DNA from 4 places in the Mangrovibacillus sp. Mu-81 genome. Region 1 is predicted to be linked to each of the others. Evidence: riboswitches for the same ligand, from Rfam matches in the RefSeq annotation. Region 1 holds a riboswitch; each other region holds the start of a gene.
The links. A riboswitch is a leader RNA that binds a small molecule or an ion and turns the genes downstream of it on or off. The one in region 1 is predicted to bind S-adenosylmethionine.
Positions count from the first base shown of each region.

Region 2: another riboswitch for S-adenosylmethionine. It lies ahead of metK (methionine adenosyltransferase); the one in region 1 lies ahead of V6B33_RS00445 (homoserine dehydrogenase).
Region 3: another riboswitch for S-adenosylmethionine. It lies ahead of metE (5-methyltetrahydropteroyltriglutamate--homocysteine S-methyltransferase); the one in region 1 lies ahead of V6B33_RS00445 (homoserine dehydrogenase).
Region 4: another riboswitch for S-adenosylmethionine. It lies ahead of V6B33_RS19290 (Na+/H+ antiporter NhaC family protein); the one in region 1 lies ahead of V6B33_RS00445 (homoserine dehydrogenase).

Region 1 covers NZ_JBAJHU010000001.1:84,838-92,271, forward strand. Annotated here, with positions in the region: gene V6B33_RS00430 (ABC transporter ATP-binding protein) at 1-341, shown strand, start outside; gene V6B33_RS00435 (sensor histidine kinase) at 402-1,499, shown strand; gene V6B33_RS00440 (response regulator transcription factor) at 1,477-2,160, shown strand; SAM riboswitch class I at 2,416-2,526, shown strand; gene V6B33_RS00445 (homoserine dehydrogenase) at 2,678-3,931, shown strand; gene V6B33_RS00450 (aspartate kinase) at 3,977-5,167, shown strand; gene V6B33_RS00455 (DinB family protein) at 5,410-5,919, shown strand; gene V6B33_RS00460 (STAS domain-containing protein) at 6,164-6,988, opposite strand; gene V6B33_RS00465 (hypothetical protein) at 7,159-7,311, opposite strand.
Region 2 covers NZ_JBAJHU010000014.1:33,050-40,483, reverse strand. Annotated here, with positions in the region: gene V6B33_RS19595 (GNAT family N-acetyltransferase) at 1-603, opposite strand, end outside; gene V6B33_RS19590 (lmo0937 family membrane protein) at 755-904, shown strand; gene pckA (phosphoenolpyruvate carboxykinase (ATP)) at 1,052-2,641, opposite strand; SAM riboswitch class I at 3,000-3,143, shown strand; gene metK (methionine adenosyltransferase) at 3,374-4,573, shown strand; gene V6B33_RS19575 (gamma carbonic anhydrase) at 4,836-5,351, opposite strand; gene V6B33_RS19570 (alpha/beta hydrolase) at 5,436-6,239, shown strand; gene V6B33_RS19565 (tetraprenyl-beta-curcumene synthase family protein) at 6,254-7,318, shown strand.
Region 3 covers NZ_JBAJHU010000019.1:32,383-39,816, reverse strand. Annotated here, with positions in the region: gene V6B33_RS21300 (CPBP family intramembrane glutamic endopeptidase) at 1-304, opposite strand, end outside; gene groES (co-chaperone GroES) at 586-873, shown strand; gene groL (chaperonin GroEL) at 928-2,559, shown strand; SAM riboswitch class I at 2,895-3,005, shown strand; cobalamin riboswitch at 3,090-3,281, shown strand; gene metE (5-methyltetrahydropteroyltriglutamate--homocysteine S-methyltransferase) at 3,443-5,734, shown strand; gene V6B33_RS21280 (MarR family winged helix-turn-helix transcriptional regulator) at 6,031-6,456, opposite strand; gene V6B33_RS21275 (MFS transporter) at 6,621-7,434, shown strand, end outside.
Region 4 covers NZ_JBAJHU010000013.1:45,155-52,588, forward strand. Annotated here, with positions in the region: gene V6B33_RS19280 (DUF2187 family protein) at 1-265, opposite strand, end outside; gene V6B33_RS19285 (MFS transporter) at 1,233-2,405, opposite strand; SAM riboswitch class I at 2,687-2,792, shown strand; gene V6B33_RS19290 (Na+/H+ antiporter NhaC family protein) at 3,015-4,331, shown strand; gene V6B33_RS19295 ((S)-benzoin forming benzil reductase) at 4,394-5,149, opposite strand; gene V6B33_RS19300 (helix-hairpin-helix domain-containing protein) at 5,276-5,740, opposite strand; gene V6B33_RS19305 (ABC transporter permease subunit) at 5,756-7,434, opposite strand, start outside.

The sequences.
Region 1 (7,434 bases):
ATGATATCGGGAGAAAAAGAAAGACTGATACTCGGGCGATCGAGCTGCTTGAGCACCTGGGCTTGAGCCACCGTCTGAAGAATTATCCAGACAAACTTTCAGGCGGGGAAAAACAGAGAGTGGCGATTGCCAGAGCCTTTATGAATGATCCGGATATGATCCTGGCCGATGAGCCGACGGCGAGCCTCGATTCAGCGCGGGGGAAAAAGGTGGTCGAGATGATTGCGAAAGAGGTCAAATCAAGAAACAAGGCTGCACTGATGGTCACCCATGATGAACGGGTCCTCCATCTCTGTGACCGGGTATTATATATAGAAGATGGACGAATAATGGAGAAGTAACAGAAGGGGCTGTCAGTAACGGCAGCCCAGGTTCACATTGTATGGAAAGCAGGTGATGGCATGTCGATAAAGAAGAGGCTGCTCTTATCGAATATCGGAATGATTGTCATTCCCCTTGTCAGTCTTCTAATCGTGGAAATCGTGGTTGGATATGTGTTCTTTTATGTATTGAATGGGAAGAATCTGCAAACTTTCCTGACTCTCCGCTTCGGTGCGCTGGTGGTCATTTTAGTCTTGACGAACGGGTTGCTGACCTATTTTATGTCAAAGAGCATCATAGAACCGATCAAGAAGTTGTCGTTCGCAGCACGAAAGATCAGTGAAGGGGATCTTGATGTTAGTGTGGCGTCTGACAAGAAGGATGAATTGGGGCAATTATCGAATACATTTGAAGAGATGCGCCTGAAGCTGAAGGAAGCAGAGACGGTTCAAAGGCAATACGAGCTGAATCGTCAGGAGCTTATCGCGAGCATTTCCCATGACTTGAAAACACCGTTAACCTCGATCAAAGGGTATGTGAGCGGGATCGAAGATGGCATCGCCGGCACTCCAGACAAGCTGAACCGATACATGGCCAAGATCAAGAAGAATGCCCATGATATGGACGGACTCATCGATGAACTGTTCCTATATTCGAAGCTGGATATGGACCAATTGCCGTTTCAATTTGAAAAGGTCCACCTTGATGCGTATTTTGATGATTTCATCGACGAACTTTCCTTTACTCTTGAAAAGGAACACGGTGAAGCGCTGCTATCCTATGAAAGGTCAGGTTCTTATCTCGTTGAAGCTGACAGGGAAAAGCTGGACCGGGTCGTCAAGAATATCACGCAAAACAGTTTAAAGTATATGAATAAAGAACAGAAAGAAATTCAGGTCATCCTCACGGAGCTTGAGTATGATGTCAAGGTGGAGATTCAGGATAATGGGAGCGGGATACCGGAAACGGAACTGCCCCGTATCTTTGACAGCTTCTACAGGACGGACATCTCGAGAAACTCCGCCACAGGAGGAAGCGGGCTTGGCCTGTCCATTGCCAAAAAAATCATAGAAGGGCACGGCGGGAGCATTTGGGCAGAAAGTAAGCCGGGTATAGGAACAAGCATTTATTTTACATTGAAAAAGGTGAAGGATCATGCAAAACATACTGATCATTGAAGATGAGAAGGATATCGCGGAACTCGAAAGGGACTATCTCGATGTGAGCGGCTTTGCTTGTGACCTGGCATCGACAGGCGGAGAGGGGCTTGCCCTTGCTAGGATCAACACATATAGCCTCATTCTGCTTGATCTGATGCTGCCGGATACGGACGGATTCCAGCTATGCAAGGAGCTCAGGGAATTTCTCGACATCCCGATCTTAATGGTCACTGCAAGAAAAGAAGACATCGACAAAATCAGGGGCTTCGACCGCGGAGCCGATGACTACATCGTCAAACCCTTCACCCCCAGTGAACTCGTCGCACGGGTAAAAGCTCATATTGCCAGATACGAACGCTTGATCAACCGTGACATGAAAAAAGTGATCGAAATCCGGAACCTCGTCATCGATCCGGACTCCCGCAGAGTATTCGTCGACTCAGAAGAAAAAATCGTGACCGCCAAAGAATTCGACCTTCTGTATTTTCTGGCCACTAACCCAAACAGAGTCTTCAGCAAAGAACATCTGTTTGAACGGATTTGGGGGTATGACTCTTTAGGGGATTTGACGACGGTTACGGTGCATATCAGGAAGATCCGGGAGAAGATTGAGGAGGAACCTTCGTCGCCTGTGTTTATTGAAACAATTTGGGGTGTGGGGTATCGGTTTAGATCCTAATTGCATCGGGGAATTAAATAATGGCAGAAAGTTATCTTGGGTAGCTTTAGGCTGTGGATTGTTTTTCAAGTTACTGGTTACTGGTTCCACCGCATACGTTTAAATATCATAGTAAACCGATAGGTAATGATATTATCTGTGTCATTAGAAAGAATTTTTTAAAAATACTAAAAATAGTATTGACGAGGCAATGAATCCTCTTTATAATCCAATTCATACTCAAATAGCAAGTAATACCAAAACCAAACATTATAACTCTTATCAAGAGCGGCGGAGGGATAGGCCCGATGAAGCCCGGCAACCTGCAGGATCAGACTGTAAAGGTGCCAATTCCTACAGATTCCATACGGATCTGGAAGATAAGGGGAGGAGCATGATTATTTAGCCCTCTTCTTAATAGAAGAGGGCTTTTCTGTATACCCTCTTCTTTTCCGCTCTCACTTCCCTCAAGTGGATCTTCATGGAATGAATCAATTCTTAAGTATAAAGTGAAAATTCGATAATAGGAGGCTGAATCATGTCAACGATTAATGTGGCAATTCTGGGTTTCGGAACGGTAGGGCAAGGAGTCTGTGAAGCAATCGATACTCATCAGGACAGATTGAAGGAAGTACTGGGTAAAGAGGTGAAGGTAAGGGCGATTCTTATAAAAGATCCCGCAAAAGAGAGGGACATTGATCCATCCATCAACGTCACAACGGATTTCCAAGACATTCTGGATATCCCGGACCTGCACGTCATCTTTGAAGCGATCGTGGGGGAGGAGCCGAGCTTTACGTATTTAACCGAAGCCATTGAGAAGGGAGTTCATATCGTCACGGCCAATAAAGCGATGTTTGCCAAATATGGTCCCGGGCTATTGGAAAAAGCGGAAAGGAACGGGGTATCGGTTGGATTTGAAGCGACGACAGCCGGGGGAATACCGGTGATCGGCAGTATCAGGCAGCTTCTGAAGGTGAATGAAATCAGACAAATTCAAGGGATTTTAAATGGGACGTCCAACTTCATCTTATCTCAAATGAGAAATAGAGGCCTTGCCTTTGATACAGCCTTAAAGATTGCTCAGGAGAAGGGCTACGCTGAAGCCGATCCGACAAATGATATCGAAGGTCATGATGCGTTCTATAAATTGCTGATTTTAAGTCAAACAGCCTTTGGCAGACAGCCCGATTGGAAGAATATTCGACGTAAGGGGATATCCCACCTGACTGCAGAGTGGATCCAGGCAGCGGAATCTTTTCGATTGCGGTTCAAGCATGCAGGTTCTCTCTTGAGGGATTCAATTGACCGTATCAAAGGTGAAGTAGAGCCCATCCTGGTTCATGACACCCATCCTTTTTACGGTGTGGAGGATGTAGAAAATGCCATATCTCTAAAGGGTAGTCTTGTAGGGAGGATTACCCTGCTTGGTCCAGGAGCTGGAAAATTGCCTACAGGCAGCGCCATGGTAGAAGATTTTCTGTCGTTGATAGAGAGGAAGTACACGGCCTCTGCCGAAAGCATAGCGAGGACCGGGGAGGTTCAGGTTGAGAGCAGCCGCCAATGGGTTCTGAGAATCCGTGAAGAGGATGATTATCAAAACTGGATTTCATCGTTCACTTTAAAGGATCATATTCAGCTTGGCGATTACTTGTACGTATTTGTTGAAGGCAGGAAACATACACTGGAATCGCTTCTTCGGACGCATGATCATATTCAAGCTGTGTCTATTCTGGATGAAATTCCTTTGGAAAATGAAGCGAAGACTGGAGCTGCAATTTCCCAGAAGTAATCTTTAATAAATATGGTCTGATAGAAAGTAGGGGTATCATTGAGTATGATTGTTCAAAAGTTTGGTGGAACCTCTGTTGGTTCAACAGATCGAATCAAACGTATGGTCTTTCATGTCATGAAGGAAAGAGAAAAAGGCCATGATGTTGTCGCAGTAGTATCAGCAATGAATAAAACGACGGATACACTCGTAAGATTGGCAGGGGAACTCTCTGCAAAGCAAAGCAAGAGAGAAATGGATATGCTCTTAAGTACCGGCGAGCAGGTGACGATCTCCCTTTTGACCATGGCCCTGCAGCATACGGGGCTGGAAGCCGTATCCCTGACAGGCAGACAGGCGGGAATCCAAACGGACGGAGTATTTGGGAATGCCAAGATTACCTCGATCGATACCGATCGGATAAAATCGGAGTTATCAAAAGGACGAATCGTCGTGGCCGCCGGTTTTCAAGGAATCACGGATAAAGGAGAAATAACTACATTAGGCAGGGGCGGTTCGGATACGACTGCAGCTGCTCTTGCCGCCGCTTTAAAAGCGGATAGGTGTGATGTTTATACGGATGTAGATGGAGTGTATACTTCGGATCCGCGAATCGTGCCCCGGGCAGCAAAAATTGACAGCCTCTCCTATGATGAGATGCTGCGTTTAGCTGCCATGGGAGCTGCTGTCCTGCATCCGAGAGCGATCAAACATGCGAAGGAACATCATGTGCCACTTGTGGTTTGTTCCAGTTCGAATGAGGGGCGGGGGACCGTCATTAGCGAAAGAACACAGAGTAATGCACCTATTGTCGGGATAGCCTACCAGAAAGACATTTCTGTTCTGACAATCTTTGACTGTCAGGGAGGAGAGTCACTGATTCTTTATGATCTCGATTCCCATCATATTGAGACAGAAATCATTAAATACAAGGAAAACCTTATCCTCATAGTAAAAGATCAGGATTTTCAAGAAGTAAAGAGAATCGTTGGACAATACAATCAAGCCTATTCTTATATAGAAGAGAGAGAAGATCTATCAAAGGTGTCCGTGATAGGACGCATCAACTCAACACATGAGGTAAAAGAGAAGGTTACCAACGTTTTTCATGACTGCCATATTGCGAAGGAGTCCATATGGGAATCCACTGCAGGATTAAGTGCGCTGGTTGACAGGTGTGATGTAGAAAAGGCTGCCAGGGTCCTTCATACGCACTTTGGTTTGGATTATGTAGAATCAAGGAGAGCTGTTTTGTAAACGGATAGGGAGGTGATACATTCTGTCTCTCATCGTTTCAAAATGAAAAAAAGTGTATAGGCAACCCTATATATTTTTTACCTAAGACTGATTGAAACTGGAGTACCGATTGGAACGAGTCCCGCTATTCATGGTGCGTTTTGCGGTAATGAAATTAAATATCAAAAATAAAGGAAATATCTTCTTGACAGTCGAATATTAGCCTATAACCAGAATTAACTATTCCGAGGAGGAGGATTCTTGTGCGTCCACGACCATTATGTATTGAAAATCCTGAGCATGATAGGTATGTTAGTCTTGTGCCAGATGGAGATATTGAAGAAATACTTAGTAAGCAACGAACTAAGACGATTAACCTCTTAAGCAGCGTATCAGAGGAGACAGCAAGGAAGGCATACGCACCAGGGAAATGGACTTTAAAAGAAGTGATTGGACACATGACCGACTCGGAACGTGTGATGTCGTATCGAATGCTTGCCATTGCACGAAATGAAAGTGCATCACTCCCAGCAATGGAACAGGATCAATACGTTTCTGCGGCAAACTTCAACAAATTATCCTGGGAGCAGTTACTAGCTGGTTTAGACATGGTACGCTCCAACACGTTAAGCCTTATTTCAACCATTGATGATGCAGCATGGGTTCGTAATGGAACTGTAATGAACAACCCAGTTTCGGTAGGAACCATTGCATATGGCATTGCCGGGCACGAGTTACACCATATGAAAGTGATTAGTGATAAATACTTATAAGTCTTATTCTATTAATGAAAAACCTAATTTCTCATTTAATGCTGAAAAATTAGGTTTTTTAATATTGAACCTTCCTTAACATTGTAACTTCAAAACAGACCCCGTTACGGTCCATCCTTCTCTTTATTCAATTATTGTACAGTCTAGTTGAATAAGAGAACTCCCCGAAAAAGTTCATTCTTGATTCATAGCAAACAACAAAAAACTCACCGTCACAATGAGGTGAGTAAAAATGAAAATTTTCCTAGTCCTTAATAGTAGAAAGTGCAATTTGAAGGTTAGCGAAGGTGGAGATTGAGCTGAAATCAATCCCTAGTTGGACCATTGTTTGTGCAATTTCTGGTCTTATGCCAGTCAGCATGGGTCTAATACCAAGAAGTCTGAGTGAATCTATAACCTTGAAAATTCTGTCAGCCACCATTGTATCAATGATTGGTACTCCTGAAAGATCAATTAGAAGGTATTCAAGAGAAAGTTGAGCGCTTTTCGATAGTGCCTGATCCATGAGTTCCTGTGCCCTTTTTGTATCGACATCACCAATCAATGGAAGAACCCCTATTCCGTTTTGTATTTTTATGACCGGAATTGAAAGTTCTAATACAGACGTTTCCGCTGCATGTATTCTGTTTGTGTAAAAACGGGTATATGTAACACTAAGCCAATGAATGGCAAAATCTATGACTGATGTTAATTTATAGATGATGTCATGATATTCGGACAATGAAAGTTCTAATTCTTCTGCTTCTTTTTTAATAATTTCACCAACAACAGTACGATAGTGTTTAATTACATTGATAGCATTATCAAGAGTAAAATCAATCTTGATTAATGAGTTTATCGTTTCTTCACCCCAGCTTTCGACTTCAGATTTGTTAGTAGTATCTTTATTAGTGAATGAAAAAGCGAAAAGTTCGATAAGCTCCTCACGCCAACGTTGTAAGACTTCCTCACCCTTCTGCGAGTTATATCGATTCAAACTATCAATTTGTTCTGCCGCAGGAATATTCTTTAGTGCCAGTATGCTCTCAGAAATATTCATAATTTTAGATTTATCAATCCTGGTATCCATAAAATGACCCCCCTTTACATTTGAAATTATTATAACATGTGAATTTACACTTCTATATAAAAGGAGTATTAGAAAATATTATTGCCCACTTTGCCGATGTACTGATAATCAAGGCTGGTCTATTGCAAGGTAATGCTATGTCCTTATCGATCAATAGACATTAAGTAAGGTTAGAGAAACGTAACGTCATTAATATGAACAAGCTCAGTTGTATAGATTTCTTTGGAAATTTCAATATAACCATTTCCATAAATCCAGAAGATTTTATACTCTTCGTCCTTATATAAAACTTTGTCGCCCAGATTGTATTTTTTGAGATTCATTCAGTCACCTACCTGTCAATGCAATAGACCTATGATAATTCTACTAGTAAAAATGACAGAGACGAATGACGGTCTGGCAACGTTTAAACGTAAATACCCACTTAATAGGTATGATTACTTGAA
Region 2 (7,434 bases), on a different contig from region 1:
GACGATCATGGCTGACTTTGTATTTTCGGCAGTGGTGGAAGCAGAGGAAACCAATATACCCCCGTCTTTAATGAAATAACTGCGCGATACCCCTTTTTCCATACCGTGCCTTTTATTCTCGACTGAAAAATTTCCTCCGCTGAACTCTGGGATGTTGTTGAGTAGATCCACCAGTTTGGGAAGGTCCTCAATTGTTGTCTTTTTAATCTGTGTCAGATCCTCATTTGACAGTGAATCGGTGTTATCCAGTTTTGCATAATACATCTGCCTTCTCGAATGGAACTCCCTTGTTAAAAAAGGTTCAATCTTCGAAGTGAGCTCCTTTAAACCGGACAAGATCTTAAAGTCTTCGTATTCATTCATGATATCCGCAAATCCTTCTGCATCAAATTCTCCCGATGAGTAAGGAATGAAGTTTTCCCTATATTTCAAAAGAATTCCCCTTAGATTTCCCTTTTCGTCAAAATCCCCCCAGATGGTTTGGAATTCCTGCTCGTATCCAAATGCTTCGATATCACCGATGATGAACAAATTTTCAGCAGGCTGTTCCTGGATTAACTTCTGGCATTGTTCGTCATCTACCTGTGTTAACACCCTAATCATTTTCCTGTCCCCTTTTATAAGTTTTAATTGATATATTACCAAAATTTCTAATATTTAGTAAAGTGTTATGTGAATTAAAGTTTTAAGTTTGTTTTAAAAAATGAAATATAGGGAAAGTTAGCATCAATACATGATGAAGGAGGCGGTAAACATGTTGTGGACCATCATTGGAATACTGGTAGTCCTGTGGCTGTTAGGGTTGATCTTTAAGATTGGCGGAGCCATCATCCATATATTATTGGTCGTTGCCCTGGTCGTGTTTTTATGGAATCTGATAACGGGCAGGAAGAAAGGCTTATAACCTGAGGGAAAAGAGGAGAAATCCTCTTTTTTATTTAGAAACAGGCCGGAAAGCAGGAAAATTGAATTTATCTCCTATTCCAAACAAAAAAACCGACCAGCCAGACACTTGGAAAGTGTTTGACTGATCAGTTGCGGTTGATCATCGTTATTTTACTGCCGGTCCGCCTTTGGCTTCGATTTCAGCTGGTACGTTTGTGAACTTCTTGAAGTTGTTGTTGAATTGGCGTGCAAGTTCGGCTGCCTTTACTTTGTACGCTTTTTCATTTGACCATGTTCTGATCGGAAGGAGGACTTCATCAGGTACTCCCGGTACATGGACTGGAATGTTCAGGCCGAAGATTTCGTCTGTTTCGGTTTCAACGTTTGTCAGTTCGCCTTCAAGTGCTGCCTGCACCATCGCGCGTGTGTAGGAGAGCTTCATGCGGCTGCCTGCACCATATTCTCCACCAGTCCAGCCGGTGTTGACGAGATACACTTCAGCATTGTGCTCATCGATTTTCTTTCCGAGCATTTCTGCGTAACGGGTCGCAGCAAGCGGAAGAAACGGAGAACCGAAGCATGTTGAGAAAGTTGCCTGCGGCGAAGTGATGCCGCGCTCGGTTCCTGCCAGTTTGGATGTATAGCCGCTAAGGAAGTGATACATTGCCTGCTCTTTCGTCAGCTTGCTGATCGGAGGCAATACCCCGAATGCATCCGCAGTCAGGAATACGATTGTATTTGGGTGTCCTGCGATGCTTGGCTCCACTATGTTATCCATTGCCTGCAGCGGGTAGGCAGCACGTGTATTTTCAGTCAATGTGTTATCCTCATAATCAGGAATGCGCGAGTCTTCATCGAGCACTACGTTTTCCAACACGGATCCGAAGCGGATGGCGTCATAGATTTGAGGTTCTTTCTCACGTGTCAGACCAATGCATTTCGCGTAGCATCCGCCTTCGATATTGAATACGCCGTTCGGGGACCAGCCGTGTTCGTCATCCCCGATCAGACGGCGGTTGGGGTCGGCTGATAAAGTCGTTTTCCCGGTACCGGAAAGGCCGAAGAATAACGCTACATCACCTTCACGCCCTACGTTTGCAGAACAGTGCATGGAAAGGATGTCGGATTCAGGAAGCATGTAATTCATGACAGAGAAAATGGATTTCTTCATTTCTCCTGCATATTCAGTCCCGCCAATCAGTACGACCCGCTTCTCGAATGAAACGATGATGAAAGTTTCAGAGTTGGTGCCGTCTACAGCTGGGTCTGCCTTAAAGTTAGGTGCTGAAACGATTGTGAACTCAGATTTATGTGAATTTAGCTCTTCCGCAGCCGGTCGGATGAACAGTTGATGGGCAAAGAGATTATGCCATGCAAATTCATTGATGACCTGGATTGGAAGTCTATGTTTTGGATCTGCACCGGCAAATCCGTTAAATACGAATACTTCTTCTTTTTCTTTTAAGTATTCAAGAACTTTATGATATAATTTATCGAATGATTCAGCGGAGATCGGCTGATTTACAGATCCCCAATCGATTTTATCTTTGGTTGAAGGCTCCTCGACAATGAACTTATCTTTAGGAGAGCGCCCTGTATATTTACCGGTTTCAGCTCTGACCGCACCTGAAGAAGTTAAAGCGCCTTCATTTCTATGAAGAACTTTTTCCACTAATTGTGAAACAGATAGTTGATTTTTGATGTTTTGACCGTTAAGTAATTCTGTTAACTCATTAGACATGCTCACTGAATTCATTAGAACCCTTCCTTTATATAAATTTAAATACCCCTTTATTGTTTCTTTTCAAAAATAGTATAACACAATCAATTTATTAGTCTATACTATTTAGATGTTTTTTATTATGTGACTTAAATTTGTAACAATTTTCTTAAAAAATATAACGGATTTCATCCTATCTAAGCAGTTTATGCTTATCCATGAAAATTTCTTCATACATTTACCCACGTTTCTTCCTTTCTTCTTATATAAATGTCACTCATGATCTGGTTCAATGGATTAAGAGATTATAGGGATGCCTGCTGTTAATCTTTTCTTATAAAAAAGTGTTTGACACCCTGTATTGTTAACGTTATTATTGTACCTTGAACGGATACTCTTATCCTGAGCTGGTGGAGGGAGCAGACCCTATGAAACCCAGCAACCTGCTAAATAGATTCTTGATCTTTCCGAATGGGGAAGGTCCCATGAAGCGAAGGTGCTAAACTGAGGCAAGGTGGATAACCTTGAACGATAAGAGAGAAAAGGCGCGGCTATGATGTGAAACCTTTCCTCTTTATGCTTTTCGAGAGGAAGGGTTTTTTCTGTTTTATAGTGGAGCACAAGTGATTAAATGTCATGTTTTTATATCATGGCGTTTTCCTTATAAAAAAACCATGTTTACTTCATACTACTTAGGGAAATGAGTACCGTATCTGTTTGAATGTTTTGTCGGTGAAGACCGGCAAATATGCTTAAGGAGGAACCTTAATGTCAACGAAACGTCGTCTGTTTACATCTGAGTCCGTAACGGAAGGACATCCAGATAAAATTTGTGATCAAATTTCCGATTCCATTCTTGATGCTATTCTCACGAATGATCCGAATGCCCGTGTAGCATGTGAAACATCTGTCACGACAGGTCTTGTACTTGTTGCAGGTGAAATCACTACAAATACGTATGTCGATATCCCAAAAATCGTTCGGGAAACAATCCGCGGAATCGGATATACCCGTGCGAAATATGGTTTCGATGCAGAAACATGTGCCGTACTTACATCGATCGATGAGCAGTCTGCTGATATCGCACTAGGTGTAGATCAAGCGCTTGAAGCACGCGAAGGACAAATGTCTGATGCTGAAATCGACGCAATCGGCGCCGGTGATCAGGGCCTGATGTTCGGATTTGCCTGCAATGAAACGAAAGAGCTTATGCCTCTTCCGATTTCACTGGCACACAAACTTTCACGCCAGCTGACCGAAGTACGTAAAGAAGAAGTTCTTCCTTACCTTCGTCCGGACGGTAAAACGCAGGTAACGGTTGAATATGATGAGAACGATAAGCCAGTCCGCATCGATACAATCGTTATCTCAACTCAACACCATCCGGAAGTTTCACTGGAGCAAATCCAGCGTAACCTGAAAGAATATGTCATCGAGCCGGTTGTTCCAAAAGAACTGATTGATGAAAAAACAAAGTACTTCATCAACCCGACTGGCCGTTTCGTTATTGGCGGACCTCAAGGGGATGCAGGACTTACTGGCCGTAAAATCATTGTTGACACGTACGGCGGTTATGCACGCCACGGCGGCGGTGCTTTCTCTGGTAAGGATGCAACGAAAGTTGACCGTTCAGCAGCTTATGCTGCTCGTTATGTAGCGAAAAATATCGTAGCAGCCGGACTCGCTGAAAAATGTGAAGTTCAATTGGCATATGCGATCGGTGTAGCACAACCGGTATCGATCTCAGTGGATACATTCGGAACAGGCAAAGTTTCTGAAGATGTATTGGTTGATGTCGTAAGCAGCAACTTTGACTTGCGCCCTGCAGGAATCATCAGAATGCTCGACCTTCGCCGTCCGATTTACAAGCAGACAGCTGCTTACGGACACTTTGGCCGCAACGATCTTGATCTTCCATGGGAGCGTACAAACAAAGCTGATGTATTGAAGGCTGAGGCTCTAAAGTAATAACAGGTATGAGAAAAACCAACACTTGAAATGGGTGTTGGTTTTTTTGAATTGATAAGAAAGAGTAAATTTAACTCGAGAATTGTCCAGCTCCAGGGCTTAGAGGCACATGTCATAAGCCAAACCGTCCGCGCCTTCCTGGCCGGTCCGTCTTATGCCACACGCCTCTGAGCAAAGCCCTTCCGCTTTTCTAATTAACGGAGTCATCCCGTAATTTAACACGAGTAATCAGCAGGTGGTTTGGGTATCACAAGTATAAGACTTAAAAGGGTTTGATGCTTTTATAATATTGACCTTTCTCGGCGTATTCCCTGGAAATCCGCTTCATTTCACTGATGTCATGATCGTTCAATTCACGCACCACTTTTGCCGGACGTCCAAAGGCAAGAGTATTTGGCGGGATGACCTTTCCTTGAGGAACCAGGCTGCCGGCACCGATGAAGGCACCTTCGCCGATTTCGGCATTATCGAGGATGATCGATCCCATCCCGATCAAGGCCTTTTTTCTGATTTTACAACTATGTAGAATGACTCCGTGGCCGACTGTTACTTCGTCTTCGAGGATCAGCGGATTATTGGGACTCTGGTGAAGAATGGAGTTGTCCTGAACATTTACTCTTCGTCCGATTCTGGTTGCTGCCACATCCCCTCTGATGACGGAATTGAACCAGATGCTGGATTCTTCCCCGATTTCGACGTCCCCGGAAATTGTTACATAATCGGCGATAAAAGCAGATTCAGCTATCGTTGGTTTATTATCTTTATATGGATAGAGCATTTTTCACTACCCCTTTCAATAATATTTACTATAATAATGGTAGCAGATACGAACAATTTGAGAAACATTTAAGGAGGATTTGCCATGTGGAAATGGGAAACAGATCAAGAGGCAAAGGCAGTCATCGTCATCATTCATGGAGCAATGGAGCATCATGGCCGATACGGCTGGCTCATTGAAATGTGGCGCTCATCAGGTTTCCATGTCATCATGGGTGACCTGCCGGGACAGGGGATGACGTCCAGGAGACAAAGAGGACATATCGATTCGTTTGACGAATATATAATCGAGGTAAAAGATTGGGTTCAGGCCGCCTATCAGTTTGAACTGCCTGTCTTCGTCCTTGGTCACAGCATGGGCGGCCTGATTACCGTTCGCATGCTGCAGGAATCTCATGTGAACATTGCCGGAGTCATTCTGTCATCTCCTTGTCTGGGGCTGGTGGATGGTCCTTCAAAACCGATCGAACTTCTTTCTTACGGATTGAATAAGATTGCCCCGATGGTCAAGTTCCCATCCGGCCTGACGGTTGAGATGGCGACCAGAAATGCAGATGTGAGGGAAATTGACAGCAACGATACGCTTTATATCACAAAGGTATCCGTGCGCTGGTACAGGGAGCTCGCACAAGCCATCAAGCTTGCCACGGTCAATTTAAATAAATTGCCCGATGTGCCGCTTCTCGTGCTGCAGGCCGGTGATGATAAAATCGTCGATAAAAAAGCGGTAAAGAAATGGTTCAATGAGCTCTCTTTATCGGAGATGCACTATAAAGAATGGCCGAAATGCTATCATGAGATTTATAATGAACCGGAACGGGAAGAGATCTTCGAATATTCCAAGATATTTATTGAAAGCCGCTTGAAAGCGCTGGGGTATATTATATAAATGAGGTGATAAGCTTGTCTGTACCTGCAAGTCCCTTTACATTAATGAGAAAAGTATATCGGGATATTTTCCCGCTTGTCCACGCGGAGCTGGATTATTGGAAAAACAAAGCTGATGCCATTCCGAATGAAGAATTAAGAAAACAGGCATTGGCAAGCATTAAACATAAGACATTCCATTGCGAAGGCGGATCAATCCTGTCGATTTTATCGTTGAAAAAGAAAAAGGAGACGATCCGCTTCACCGTCGCATATCAAACGATCAGCGATTACCTGGATAATCTTTGTGACCGGAGCACCTCGCTCGACCCGAATGATTTTGAACTTCTCCATCAGTCCATGAAAGATTCGCTGACGGTCGGGGCTGAGCCTGTGAACTACTATTCGCTCAGGGAAGATCAGGATGATGGAGGTTATTTGCGTGATCTGGTGATGGCTTGTCAGGAGTCACTGGCTGAAATTCCTCACTATTATAGTATAAAAACAGAACTTCTCGAACTCTGTGAGTATTATTGCGACCTGCAAATACATAAACACGTGAAAGCGGAAGAAAGGGAAGGGAGGCTGCAGAAATGGTTCGAGAGCCATCGTTCAAACCTTCCGGAGATGGACTGGTATGAGTTTTCTGCATGCTCAGGCTCCACATTAGGCATCTTTTGCCTCGTTTCCTATGCAAGCAGACCGGACTTTCACCCTTCCTATACTGAAAAAATAAAAGAGGGCTATTTTCCTTATATACAAGGGCTTCATATCCTGCTGGATTATTTCATCGATCAGGAAGAAGATCAGGAGGGGGGAGACCTTAATTTCTGCTTTTACTATGAAAATGATGAGCACTTAAGAGAGAGATTGATTCATTTTTTGCGAAAGGCGGATGAACATACTAATCAATTGCCGCACTCAAGCTTTCACCGATTAATCAATAAGGGATTGATCGGGGTGTACCTGTCTGATGAAAAAGCCCGCCGTCAAAAACGAGTACAAAGTTTTTCCAGAGAATTCCTCGGGCAAGCCGGATGGGTGACAAAATTCTTTTTTTGGAATGGAAAAATGTATCGAAAATTGAAAAAAGCCAAATAACCGCCATAGTTATTCCGAACTATGAAATAAAATAGTCCCAAACTAAAAACTAGTCCTAGTAATATAGGACTAGTTTTTTTAGCGTTATATCCCGATTTTAATGGTAAAATATTCCC
Region 3 (7,434 bases), on a different contig from region 1:
TGGACTGAGCGAAGAAGGCGATGAAAATCCCTGCAACGGCCCAACCGATCGAACTTCCTGAATTGAGAGGGGCACTGCGCTCAAGCCGCGTACTTGTTTCACTTTTTCGAAGGATGGCCCATACAACAATCAGTGCCAGGGAAAAGCTGATAATCAGCCAATAACCGGGAACAAGCTGCTTGACCTGTTCTGCAGGCTGACCCATCACATCCGTCCCGATTTTATAAAGAAGCGGGACCCCGACAATACTTGAAAGCTGCATGACAATATATGCAATCAATATATATCCAAAATGTTTTTTCAACGTTTCGTCTCCTTTAATCGTCATCTTGTTCAATTCTACTAATAATCGCTCAACTCTTCAAATAGTAGCCTTTGGTGCGGGAAGGGTAGAAATCCGGAATACAAAGACAAAACCGGACATAGGATAGAGAGGTGTGAAAAAAGGGGGAAAATGACGAAAAAATTTTAAGCAGGACACTTGCAAAATGAAAACGAATTAATTAATATAATAATTGTGTTAGCACTCACGACAAACGAGTGCTAATAAAAAATACTTACATATTTTCAAGGAGGTTGTTTCACTTGTTAAAACCACTAGGTGATCGCGTCGTTATCGAGCTAGTTGAGTCAGAAGAAAAAACAGCAAGCGGTATTGTGCTGCCGGATTCCGCAAAGGAAAAGCCGCAGGAAGGTAAGATTGTTGCTGTAGGTACAGGTCGCGTTCTTGACAGCGGTGAGCGCGTAGCTCTTGAAGTGTCTGTCGGCGATCGAATCATCTTCTCTAAATATGCAGGTACAGAAGTGAAATACCAAGGCACAGAATATCTGATCCTTCGTGACAGCGACATTCTGGCTGTTGTAGGCGAATAATCAACCAATCAAATATAAAACATTACTTTAAACAATAAGAGGAGGACTTTGAATATGGCTAAGGATATTAAATTTAGCGAAGAAGCACGCCGTTCCATGCTTCGTGGGGTAGATCAATTAGCAAACGCAGTTAAAGTAACTCTTGGACCAAAAGGACGTAACGTGGTACTCGAGAAGAAATACGGTTCACCACTTATCACAAATGATGGTGTGACGATTGCTAAAGAAATCGAACTTGAAGATGCATTCGAAAACATGGGTGCAAAGCTTGTAGCTGAAGTAGCAAGCAAAACAAACGAAATTGCCGGTGACGGTACAACAACTGCAACGGTCCTTGCACAGGCGATGATCCGTGAAGGTCTTAAAAACGTAACAGCCGGGGCTAATCCTGTAGGCGTACGTAAAGGAATCGAAAAAGCGGTTCAAACTGCAGTGGAAGAATTAAAAGCTATCTCCAAGCCGATCGAAGGCAAAGATTCAATCGCGCAGGTTGCTGCAATTTCAGCTGCTGACGAAGAAGTCGGTCAATTGATCGCAGAAGCAATGGAGCGCGTTGGAAACGACGGCGTCATCACAATCGAAGAGTCCAAAGGATTCACGACTGAGCTTGACGTAGTGGAAGGTATGCAATTCGACCGTGGATATGCTTCTCCATACATGGTAACTGACTCTGACAAGATGGAAGCGGTTCTTGAGAATCCATACATCTTGATCACGGACAAAAAAATCGGCAACATCCAGGAAGTACTTCCTGTTCTTGAGCAAGTGGTACAACAAGGCAAGCCGTTATTGATCGTTGCTGAAGATGTTGAAGGTGAAGCACTTGCTACATTAGTAGTGAACAAACTTCGCGGCACATTCAATGCAGTGGCTGTCAAAGCTCCTGGATTCGGTGACCGCCGTAAAGCAATGCTTGAAGACCTTGCCATCCTAACTGGCGGTGAAGTGATCACGGAAGATTTAGGTTTAGACCTTAAATCTGCAAACGTCACTCAACTGGGCCGTGCAGCGAAAGTTGTCGTAACAAAAGAAAACACAACAGTAGTAGAAGGCTCTGGAGATCCACAAAAGATTGCAGGACGCGTGAATCAAATCCGTGTTCAACACGAAGAGTCTACTTCTGAATTCGATAAAGAAAAATTACAAGAGCGCCTTGCCAAGCTTGCAGGCGGTGTAGCAGTCGTGAAAGTCGGTGCTGCAACTGAAACTGAGCTTAAAGAGCGTAAACTTCGCATCGAAGACGCCTTGAACTCTACTCGCGCAGCGGTGGAAGAAGGGATCGTTTCCGGTGGTGGTACTGCCCTTGTGAACGTATACAACAAAGTCGCTTCAATCGAAGCAGACGCAGACGTAGCAACTGGTATCAACATCGTGCTTCGCGCACTTGAAGAGCCAATCCGTCAAATCGCTCACAACGCTGGACTAGAAGGTTCTATCATCGTAGAGCGCCTGAAGAAAGAACAAGTGGGTGTAGGATTCAACGCAGCAACTGGCGAGTGGGTTAACATGATTGAAAAAGGTATCGTTGACCCAACTAAAGTAACTCGTTCCGCACTTCAAAACGCAGCATCCGTTGCAGCAATGTTCTTAACTACTGAAGCAGTAGTTGCAGACATTCCTGAAGAAAACGCTGGCGGCGGCATGCCTGACATGGGCGGTATGGGTGGAATGGGCGGCATGATGTAATAACGCCCAAAACCTTACTGTGAAAAGGTTCGAGGCTTTGTTAAAAATGACATACTGCTTGTCATTTGAAGAAACAAACCCCTATATATGTTATTTACCTCCCAAAAGTTCTCTGAGCTTCTGGGAGGTTTTTACTTTATTTAGAGGACTTTTTATTCGTAAACATCTTTAAGCTCCTCTAAAATAACTATTTTCAAAAAATACTACTTTATCGGCAGCGTGTCATCCAAGTGAATATTTGGTTATGGAACTTTGTACTGCATTAATAATCTTTGACAACCCCTGTACAAAATGCTACCATTGCATTTAAATTCAAAACATTAAAAATTTTAATACTCTTATGAAGAGAGGCGGAGGGACTGGCCCTATGAAGCCCGGCAACCATTTAACAACTGTGTTAAAAAGGTGCTAATTCCAGCAAGGCATATTGCTTTGGCAAATGAGAGGGATGAAAAAGGATTCGCCAGCCTCTCTATGTTCTACTAGAGAGGCTGTTTATGTTTATAAAATAAAAATTGTTTTGCTAAAACTTCATATCAAAAGCTTCAGGTGCTGTGTGGATCATCTACGCGGCTTAAAAGGGAAGACCGGTGAAAAGCCGGCACGGTCCCGCCACTGTATTGGGGAGCAACTTATCGAGTAGCCACTGTTTTATAGGGAATGGGAAGGGATAAGAAGCAATGAACCTAAGTCAGGAAACCTGCCTGTTGTATGCGCTAGTACTCTACGGGGATATAGGGGAGGTGAGAAATACGTGCTCAGTAAACCAGAAGGTTCGAACTCTAGTTAATTATACGTATCAATCTCTCTTTTCTTTTTTTGAAAAGGGAGATTTTTTAGGTTCGAAACTAAGATTTGTATGGAAAAGGAGAGGTAACCCATTATGGAAAAAGTGATAAGCTCGAATGTAGGATACCCAAGAATTGGGGAAAAACGTGAATGGAAACAAGCCCTGGAACAGTTTTGGGCAGGAAAGTTAGAAAAAGAGGCATTCTTAAAGCAAATAGAAGAGATTCGCCTGCAGCATCTTAAAAAGCAGAAGGAGCACGGAATTGATTTAATTCCTGTCGGGGACTTTAGCTTGTATGATCATGTCCTGGATACGGCTGTTATGTTCGGTTTAGTACCGAAACGTTTTAACTACAGCGGCGGGAAGGTGTCGCTTGAAACCTATTTTGATATCGCTCGAGGAACGAAAGAGGCGGTGGCTGCTGAAATGACAAAGTGGTTTAACACAAACTACCACTATATCGTTCCAGAGCTCAATGAAACAGTACCTGCTCTTGTGGAAAATCGTCCGCTTCAATTTTTTCAAGAGGCGAAGCAAAAACTTGGTATTCATGGTAAACCAATTATTTTAGGTCCGATTACATTCGTAAAGTTATCAAAAGGATATGATAAAAGTGACTTTAAAGCAGTTGTCGAGCAATTTGTCCCGCTTTATGCGGAAATTTTACGTGAACTAGAGACAGAGGGAGTGGAATGGGTTCAAATAGATGAACCAATCTTAGCAACTACTATTCCAAGAGATGAGCTTTCTTTAGTTAACGAAGTCTATCAGGCATTACATGATGCAGCACCAAACGTTAAGGTGATAGTGCAAACTTATTTTGATAGTATTGAGCATTACAAAGAGGTCGTATCACTTCCTGTTCAGGGAATTGGTCTTGATTTTGTCCATGATAACGGTCAGAATCTTGCAGCATTGAAAAAGTATGGTTTTCCCAAGAATAAGGGACTTGCAGCTGGAGTTATTGACGGACGAAACATTTGGCGTGCCGATCTCGAAGGAACAATGTCACTTCTAAGCGAAATTGAAGAGGTTGTTTCAAAAACAAGACTAATTGTTCAGCCATCATCAAGCCTATTGCATGTTCCTGTGACAGTAAAAAATGAAGAATTGCTCGATGAGATTCTAAGAAATGCACTGGCATTTGCCGATGAAAAATTAGAAGAAATTAGTACACTTACAAATGGCATGAACAATGGAAAACGAGTGATACAAAAAGAAATCGATGAAACCACAAAAGCAATTCATGAAATAAACCAATCATCGATTCGAAATAATACGCAAGTTCGAGAAGCCATTCGCAGCTTACAGAAGGATCAAGCAGAGCGGAAGGCGCCATATACAGTACGAAGAGGGCTTCAAGAAAAGGCTTTCCAATTACCATTATTGCCTACGACAACTATTGGCAGCTTCCCACAAACGAAAGAAGTAAGAAAACAGCGGTTAAAATGGCGGAAGGGCGAATTAACTGACAATGAATATGAAGTCTATATTAAGGCAGAAATAAAAAAGTGGATCGATATTCAAGAAGATCTTGGTTTGGATGTGTTCGTACATGGGGAATTTGAACGGACAGATATGGTTGAATACTTTGGAGAAAAATTAGCCGGCTTTCGATTTACAAAATACGGCTGGGTTCAGTCATATGGTTCCAGATGTGTGAAGCCTCCGCTAATTTATGGTGATGTTGCTTTTAAGAAACCAATGACAGTTGCAGAAACTGTATATGCCCAATCATTAACAAACAAACCGGTAAAAGGAATGTTGACAGGTCCGACTACGATTTTAAATTGGTCATTTGTCCGTAATGATATTTCACGCTACGAGGTGGCAAGACAAATTGCACTTTCGCTTCGAAAAGAGGTGGAAGCACTAGAGGAAAATGGAATCCGCATGATTCAAGTGGATGAGCCGGCCATTCGGGAAGGGCTGCCGTTAAAACGTGAAAAATGGGCAGGCTATCTGGATGCGGCGGTTTATACATTTAAATTGGCAACATCCTCTGTTCAAAATGAGACCCAAATCCATACCCATATGTGTTATTCAGACTTTAAGAATATTATTCATGCAATTAAAGCACTCGATGCGGATGTTATTTCTATTGAAACATCAAGAAGCCACGGGGAGTTAATTCATGCCTTTGAAGATAATACGTATGATAAGGGAATCGGTCTTGGTGTATACGATATTCACAGTCCGCGGGTACCATTACTAGAAGAGTTGACCAGAAATATTCATCGTGCGCTTCAAGTACTTGATCCAAAGCTATTCTGGATTAATCCCGATTGTGGCTTAAAAACCAGGGGTATGGAGGAAACTGTTGCAGCACTTCAGGTGATGGTGAAAGCGGCAGAACAAACGAGAGAAGAGCTGCTCGTGAAATAAGGAACAAAGTAAGTCTGATAAAGATGAATGTAAAAAAAGCACCTGACTCCTGACACGTTACTGCATTAACGTAATCGGGAAGAAGGTGCTTTTTCCTTACTATAAAAGGTGATATAATTCAGGAGCCTCTACTGTTTTAATAAATATTTTCACCATGAATAGGCAAGTCCTGTGCTAATGATAGACCCCGTTCTCCTCCTCATAACGTATTCATCAATACGTTGATGAAATGCCATCAACAACATAAAATACTTGCTTCAAATAAAAAGAGAGCCACTCCAGCTCTCCTAAATCCTTCACAAAATCAACGACTCATTAAACTTCTTCAACAACTTCCCAAAAACTTCACGTTCTTCGTCCGGCCATTCCTCTATGATCTCCGATAACCTCTTTAAACGCGCTTCCATATGTTCTTTAAAGACACTTTTCCCTAGTTCTGTGATGTCCAGTTTATAGGATCTCCCGTCCAAAGGGTCAGGAATACGGTACAAGAAACCTTTCTGTTCGAGGGAGGCTGCCTGTCTGCTGATGGTGGAAATGTCGAGCATGAATTCTTCTGCCAGCAGTTTCACGCCTGCTGCTCCTTTATTGGCGATTCGTCGCAGCAATAAATATGCGGAGCGGTCGAGGCTGCCCAGTTTTTTGTTGGAAGAGAGATTGGTTGCCCGGCGGATGAGGATGGCGAGCTCCAATTCAATCATTTCTAAATGGTTTTCATTCATACGATAACCCCGCAATACGAACAAGTATATCTTCTATGATACCACATAAAAAGATCGAAGGTTATTGACTCGGCGTAATTTAGTTGTATAATACAATTATAAACTTTCATCATACAACTAAGTTAGAAAAGTTTAAATATATATAGAAGAAAAGGAGAATATGCATGTCATCTATTCAACCATCTGTCCCGCCTTCAATAGACCCGGCCGATGTAGAAAAAAAAGGGATCCTGGCACAGCCGAAAGCGGTCTGGGCTGTTTTTTTTGCGTGTATTATCGCGTTTATGGGTCTTGGGTTGGTGGATCCGATTCTGCCGGCAATCGCGAGTCAGCTGGATGCCTCCCAAAGCCAGGTCACGCTGCTTTTCACAAGCTATAATGCCGTGATGGCGGTTGCGATGCTCATTACAGGAATGCTTTCATCTAGAATTGGGGTGAAAGGCACGCTTCTTTCGGGTATCGTCATCATTGCCCTATTTTCAGCACTAGGAGGGTTATCGAACGATATTTGGACACTCGTCGGACTCCGGGGAGGCTGGGGGCTGGGAAATGCGTTGTTCGTTGCCACTGCTTTAGCGGCGATCGTGTCGCTTTCAAACAGCGGAGCCGCCAAAGCGATCATTCTTTATGAAGCGGCGATCGGTCTTGGGATTTCCGTCGGTCCGCTTCTTGGCGGCTGGCTTGGTGCTATGTCGTGGAGAGGCCCATTTCTCGGAGTTGCGACACTCATGGTCATTGCCTTTATCGGGCTGACCATCTTCATGCCGAAAGCAGAGAAGTCTGCACGGGTTGAGAAGAAAACAACATTTGCTGATCCTTTTCGAGCGTTGAAGCACCGCTCATTATTCGTGTTTGGTGTTGCTGCAGCACTATATAACTTTGGTTTCTTTACGCTTCTTGCTTATGCTCCTTTTGTGATGGGGCTTGATGAACACGGACTGGGTTATGTATTTCTTGGCTGGGGCGTGCTGCTGGCCG
Region 4 (7,434 bases), on a different contig from region 1:
TTAATGCACTGTTCCAGCCGTCATACACGAAGACCGGCTGTGTTTCTGCACCCGCCCGTTCCACGATGACATAGTTTTTGTGGGAAACTACTGTCTGATGATCGGGAAGGTCCAGTTTTTTCGCATCATCATTTTCCACGCTGACGATGACTGTATTTTCTCTTAACGAAGTCACCACACCGTTCACGATATGCTTCTTTCGTTTAAATTCAATCTTATCTCCAAGATTTGCATTGTTTTTTGAGTATAGAAAGTTGTTATCCATGTGATCGAACTCCTTTTCGATTAGTTAGCATTTTTATCATTTAAATAATTTATTTTATGGCAGTTTGTTGATTGATTTGTTTTACTTATTTCTTTTTGTACCTCTTTTTGAGAAAATTCAAACCTTTAATGGGAAAATTATTTTGAGAAAATATCTTCCTTTACTACCGCTAATGATTTCCGTGCAAGATTTCGTTTTCCCGCTGCTGGCTGTGTATTAAAATATTGAACAAAAAACTGCCTGAAAATTTCTTAACGGTTTCGGATCTCGAATTTAAAAACTAAATTAGCACACCGATTAGCAGTCCTATTCGCAACTGAATTAGACTGCTTCTTTTTGTTGATATATATAGCGGTTGAAATAAGTAAATCTGCCCTTTGAACCCCTTTTAACAGGGTCATAAGCTTATTTATGTAGCATGAAAATTCACATGCGAATTGTTATCCCACTTGGTGTGCTGCGGATGCTATTTAACTAGCAGGAGGTGGGTGCTGATTTCTAGAGGCAGATAAAAGAGGCAGATTTTTTCATCCTTTATTGTGAGTAACGTCTTTGATTGTTTAAATAAGGGAAGTTTTTTCCGTTATCCATCAGAATAGGGTTAGGTTCGAGGGATATAAGGGCAGTTTTTCCCGTTAAGGCAAAGAAGAACGTTCCATTTTCATGCTTTTGAAGTAATTAGAGGAAATTTTCACCTCTATTTACTCTGTTTTTCGTGCTGTTTCCTCAATAAGAGGAGTTTCTTCCCTTATTTTAGTAGCTTATTTTCTGGATATTCTTGTAGATTTGGAAATCGCCAACCAATGCGAATCTTAGGATGAAAAAATGCTTGGAGCATATTAATATGTCTCCAAGCATTTTCCATTTTAATTCCGGTGCGAATTACTATACGATAAGCACTGGTCATTCATGTTTTGTACTTCAAAACAGAACCACTTTAAAAATTTCTCATTCAGCTTTTACGCAGTTAATAGGCAAGAACTTCTTTCTTCTCTTCTTTCATCAATACAAAGCAAAGGACAATGCCGATTAATGAGAGGAGTGCAAAAAATAAATAGACTGCATAGATGGAGAATGTTTCGAGAATGAACCCGCCGATAAAGGTACTGAACCAGTTTCCCAGACCATTTCCGATTGCCGAATAAATGGTGACCGCTGTAGCTGTGATATGAGCTGGGGTGATTTCCCTTATATAACGCAGTCCTGCCGGAACGAATAGACCGATTGCGAGACCCTGCATGACAGCTGAGCTGTACACAAGCCAAAGACTTGGTTCCGTGAAGTAGAACAGCCAGCGGATCAAGGACGCAGCTCCTGCCAAAGCCGCTACCGTCAATAAACCAAAGCGGTCAATCCAGCTGCCTGCCACTCTCATGAAAGGCACTTCGGATAGTACGGCGATCAAGAATGCAAGACCGATTCCGGCATATGTTCCGCCGGAGTCTTCAACGAATAATCCGAAGTACGTATTATTCGCGAGATTCGGACCGAACACCATGAACGTGACGGCCAAAAAGATCAAAAATTTCTTCAGTGCGAATAGTTCCTTCATCCCAGCTTTCAAATCAAGCTTTGCCGCAGCCCGTTCCTTCGGGAAACGGAAAGCCAGTACGGCTGAAAACACAAGACAGATGAAGAAGGCGTAGAAAATGATGGTCGGTCCTATGAAACCTTCCGATAATCTTCCCATCACATACACGGCAACACCGAACCCCAATGAACCAAACAAACGAATATTTCCATAATTGTAACGGACTTTACTCGTATATTTCAGACTGATACTATCTGAAACCGGGATAATCGCACTCTGAAAAACTGCAACGAGTATTGCAATCAGAAGCAGTCCGTAATAAAGATCGGTTATAAGATACCCGAGGGCAAATATGCCGGCAACCAATGAAGTAAAGGCCAGCACCTGTGTAGGCCGGTTGGTCGCGTCACTTACCATCCCCCAGACCGGCTGAAAGAATATCATCATGATCGGCCCGATCGACATGATTGTCCCGATCTGGTATCCATTCAATCCCACACTTTCACTCAGATATACACTTAACAGCGGATATAAACTCCCCACTCCAAAAAAGGTTAAAAAGTAAAAACCTTGCAGTGTAAAAACTTGATTTCGTATCGTTCTTTCCACTTCCGTATCCCCCAGATGTTTTTTTATCCCTATAATACTAGTCCTATTCAAGGTAATTGTAAATAAAATCATTCCTTTTTCTGGATACATCTTTTCACCTGTTGAACGGCTGATTTGATGGAAAAATCCCATAGTAATCAACTTGCCAGATTCCCATTCAACAATGACGGATGCACTGATTTCGCTGTCCCTTAGAAAAGGAAAACAAATTCCCGTTTGACTTTTTTTCTTAAACGTCTTAAAGTATGTAAGTATAATTTCACAAATGAATAGGATAATTCTTCTTATCCAGAGAGACGGAGGGACTGGCCCTGTGATGTCTCGGCAGCGGACTCAATTCGAGTGCTGTGCCACATCCAGCAAGCAGAGATGCTTGAAAGATAAGGAGAGTGTTTCTCATATTGGAAACCTCTTCTTAATTTGAAGAGGTTTTTTATTTTTATCGTTACTATTTTATCGGCCCGGATAATGAAAGGTCGTTGAAATTGGTACCGATAGGACAGGCTTGCTGGCCGCCGTCAACATTCGTCGCCTGAAGTAGTATTGCCGGTAAATGTCCATCCCATAAAAATTCATCACGAAAGCCAATTGTCAAAAGGAGTTGTTCGAATGTTTGAAGAAAAAGGTAAACTGTCGGCATTATTGCCATTACTCATATTTGTTTCACTCTTTCTGGGTGCGGGAATCCTTTCAGGAGATTTTTACGCTTTCCCAGTATTAGTTTCCATTATTATCGCTGCTGTTGCGGCGCTTCTCATGAATCGAAAGGAATCTCTGAATGCTAAAGTGGAACGCTTTGCTAAAGGTGCAGGACACCCTGATATTATGATCATGGTCTTCATCTTCCTTTTAGCCGGTGCGTTCTCGGGAGTAGCAGAAAAAATGGGCGCCGTTGATTCAACGGTGAACCTTGCCCTATCTGTACTTCCAGAAAATCTACTGATTGTTGGATTATTTTTAATTGCAGCGTTCGTTTCACTATCCATGGGTACTTCAATGGGTACGATCGCGGCACTTGCCCCAATCGGTGTCGGGATCAGTTCAGGTACTGACATCGCCATGCCTATTGCGATGGCTACTGTCATCGGAGGAGCGATGTTCGGTGACAATCTATCGTTCATTTCTGATACAACGATAGCAGCCGTGCGTACACAGAAAACGGAGATGAAAGATAAATTCAAGGTGAATTTCTTTATTGTTCTTCCTGCAGCGATTCTTACGATGGTGATCTTATTCTTTATAACCGCAGGAAATCATTCAACTGTAGACGCACAGACCTATAATTGGGTGAAAATCCTTCCTTACCTGGGAGTCATCATCGGTGCATTGGCAGGTTTGAATGTGTTCGTGGTTTTATTTGGAGGAATTGTCTTTTCCGGAATCATCGGATTTATTGATGGAAGCTTTACACCTGCCAGTTATTTCGGAAGCATTGCCGATGGAATGACCGGCATGGCGGAAATCGTCATTCTGACTGTGCTGATCGGCGGCGTGGTTGAACTTATCCGCTATAACGGGGGCATCCAGGCGCTGCTTTATCTTGCCACCCGCAGGATCAGATCACCGCAGGGAGCACAATTGGCAACAGCAGGACTTGTCAGTTCAACGAATCTTTGCACGGCGAACAATACGATTTCTATTATCATTGCAGGTCCGCTGGCAAAAGAGATCGGTGACAATTATGGAGTAGACGCCCGTAAGTCTGCTAGTATTCTGGATATATTCTCTTGCTCCGTTCAAGGCCTGATCCCTTATGGAGCACAGGCATTATTGGTTGCAGAAACGGCAGGAATATCACCAGTAAGCGTTATTCCATATGCTTTCTATCCAATCCTGACAGCAGTATGCGGTCTGGTGGCGATCCGATTCGCACTGCCGAAGTTCACACGATCCAAAGCAGCCGAACCGAGCACAGTACGCTCGTAAAAAGAAGAGACAAATCTCATTTAATTGAGATTTGTCTCTTTCTTTGTATTGTCAATACAGAATTACAATAAATCATTCACATGATAAAGCTTGCCTGATTCGATTTCTGTTTCGGTTACAAGCTTCACCAGGACCTCTGCGACTGTATCCGTGTCTCTCAGCATGCCCTGCTCTTTGTATCTCTTAAAGTTTTCTACATCTGCAAATGATTCTTCCGAAGAGGAACGGATTGTACCCTGCATATCGGTATCCATTACCCCTGGACTGAAAGCAATGGCTTTATGCCGGCTCCCGTTCTTTGAAAGCTCCAGGCTCACGGTTTCTGTCAGCATATTGATTCCCGCTTTCGTGGAACAGTACGTACTCCAGCCGTAAACAGGTCTGCTCCCTGCCCCTGAGCTGACGTTGACCATGATCAGCTGACTACTGGATCCTTGCGAAGCCATCAGCATTTCATTCGTCACAATCATGGGCGACAGCAGGTTCACATGGACGCTCTTCTTGAGATCGCTGTTATCCACCTGCCCCGAAGGATTGATCGGCGTCACTACCCCTGCGTTTTGCACGAGGTAGATTCGGTCTGCATTCAAGCTGAATACATGACTTCCCGCTTCCCTCATCATTTCCTCTGTTTCCTGCGGATCAGACAGGTCGCATTGGAAGAACTGATAGGATACGCTTCTTTCTTCACAAAGCTCTCTTAACGAAGCATTATCCGACCTAGAAACATTGATGAGTGAAATCCCTTTCTCAATGAAACGTTTCGCGATTGACTCGCCAAGCCCCCTTGTGGCTCCAGTAATCATTGCATAATCCATGTGACCCTCTCCTTTCTTATTCTTTGATTATATAGGAGACATAATGAATCACAAAAACTTTTGATCCTCTCATCCAAAAGAGCTTCATCGTTGAGTAAGGGAAGCTCCTTGGTTACTGATATTTACTTAACGCGCATCCCACGCTTTTGTCGGACGGTCAGACGGGTAGCCGTGCTTGTTTCTGTATGCTTTTCTCTCTTCGGTAAAGTCCCACCAGTTCTTACTGCTGTCCGGGTTACGGGCATGGTGTACAACACACCTCAGGGAATCTTCCACGCAAGGGTCCATCCACACTCCGTATTTCTTCTCGAGCGTCAGGGTGAGGTCTTCCCCTTTTTCATTCTTAATCTCTTCATATGAATAGTATTGAAGATCTTCCACTACATTATGGGCCATGTTCGGACCGATTGAGGGGATTCTCTGAAAAATGGCCATCCCGACTAAATAACGCGCTCTCTCGAACGATAGATTCAATCTGTCACTCAATTCTTCAGGAGTAAGCTCATAAAGGTCGCTCAGTTTAATCTTTTCCCGGCGCAATGATTTTCTCTCTTCGTCTGTCAAGGGCAGCTTCGGTCTTGTACCACTCATATCCATTTCCCCCTTCTATCCTTTAAGATTATGCTGCTGAGTAAACTGGAAATCCTCCAATACAGGCTGGTATGTTTTCTTTTTCACCAGCTTGTGCTTTGTTTGGATAGGGGTATTGTCAACCAGTACCCCGACTTTCTGCTGCTGGATCTCCTTCACACCCTGTACGATGAGCTGCATGGCGATGATGGCGAGCATAAACGCAACAAGCGGAGCAACCGCAATCCAATATTTTCCGGTCATCAGTGAATACCTGGCAGAACTGATCAATCCCGCCCATTCGAATGTCCCCGATTTTGGCGGGTCAGGCATGTCGCCCCCGGTGATGATGGTTCCGCCCAGGAACAGATGGAATAATCCCATATGCACCAGTATAAGAAGGGTCTGAATGAATTGATTGCCGAATATAATGAATAATCTCGGTGCAAGATGAGGGAAGAGATGCGTCCAGAGTAAGTGCTTGTTACTGCCTCCAAGCAATTTCGCCGACAGCACAAAATCTTTCCTTCCTATCAGTTTCAGTTCATTCCCGATTAATACGGTCGTTAATGGCAAGACGAGGATAGTGAGTATGATGGCTTCATACATAAGACGCTCAAACATTGAATTATCCCATCCGAGCACTGGCAATCCCCATAAAACAGGTCTCAGCAATAAGTAAGCAATCAGGCTTAAAGGGAGGAAATGAATGGAGTCGACCATCCGATTGAGCCAATTCTTCTTGTTTTCTTTCAAGTAAAAGTGATAGACAACCCCTAAATAAAATCCTCCGACCACCCGTAATAAAGCGACAACCAGTGCAAATACTAATGTATACTTTGCACCGACAATCAACTGATCCAGAATGCTGTATCCATAAATATCCGAACCAAGGATCATTTCACCAAACGGCTTATGAGGAGGAGCAGAAATGATCCTTCCCTCTTCGTTTTGCATAAATTGAATGAATTTGATCGGCTTTTCTTTTAATATTGAATGACCAAAACTATATAGAATCATAATGATAAGCGCACTGCAGCCTACAGCAAACTTAGGGTTGTGCATATGCTGCCACCACAACCTTCTTAGCGTACCGAGCCACCCCCAGATCTTCCATTCAGTCCATTTCTTCTTATCTTTCTTATACTTCGTTTCATCTTCCATGCTTCCACCATTTACCCAAAGGTAGACCCCTTGATATAGAACAAAGAACGGGGTGAAAATAAGCATAAGGGAAATGGCAATCACCATCGGTCTGAAATCCTGGACAATGTAATATGTAATTCCTCTCATATTGAAGATTGTTTCAATCACAAACAAACTTGATAGCATTCCCCAGATAATGATTTTTCCGTGGTAGAAAAAGCTCGGTGATATGTTTTTCAGAACATGGGAGAACAAGATTCTCCCTTTGGACATCCCTTTACTCTGTGCAAATTCAATATGCGGTTTGATCAGTTCTTCCTCTGTAATCAATAATAGGATACGAAAGAATGAAATCATGGGAATGACCGAGAGTGTAATCATGGGGGCCAAATAGATTTTTTCCTCTCCCAATTCTGTAAATTGCATCAGCTCAAACCCGAATTTCTGAAAGATATATACGATAAGCAACTGGAGCAAGAAAGCAAACAACAGATCAGGAACTGTTTCCAGCATGTTCAGGAGCTTCTTAAGTGACGATGACAGCCAGCGGGGGAGAAATACTGTGATGA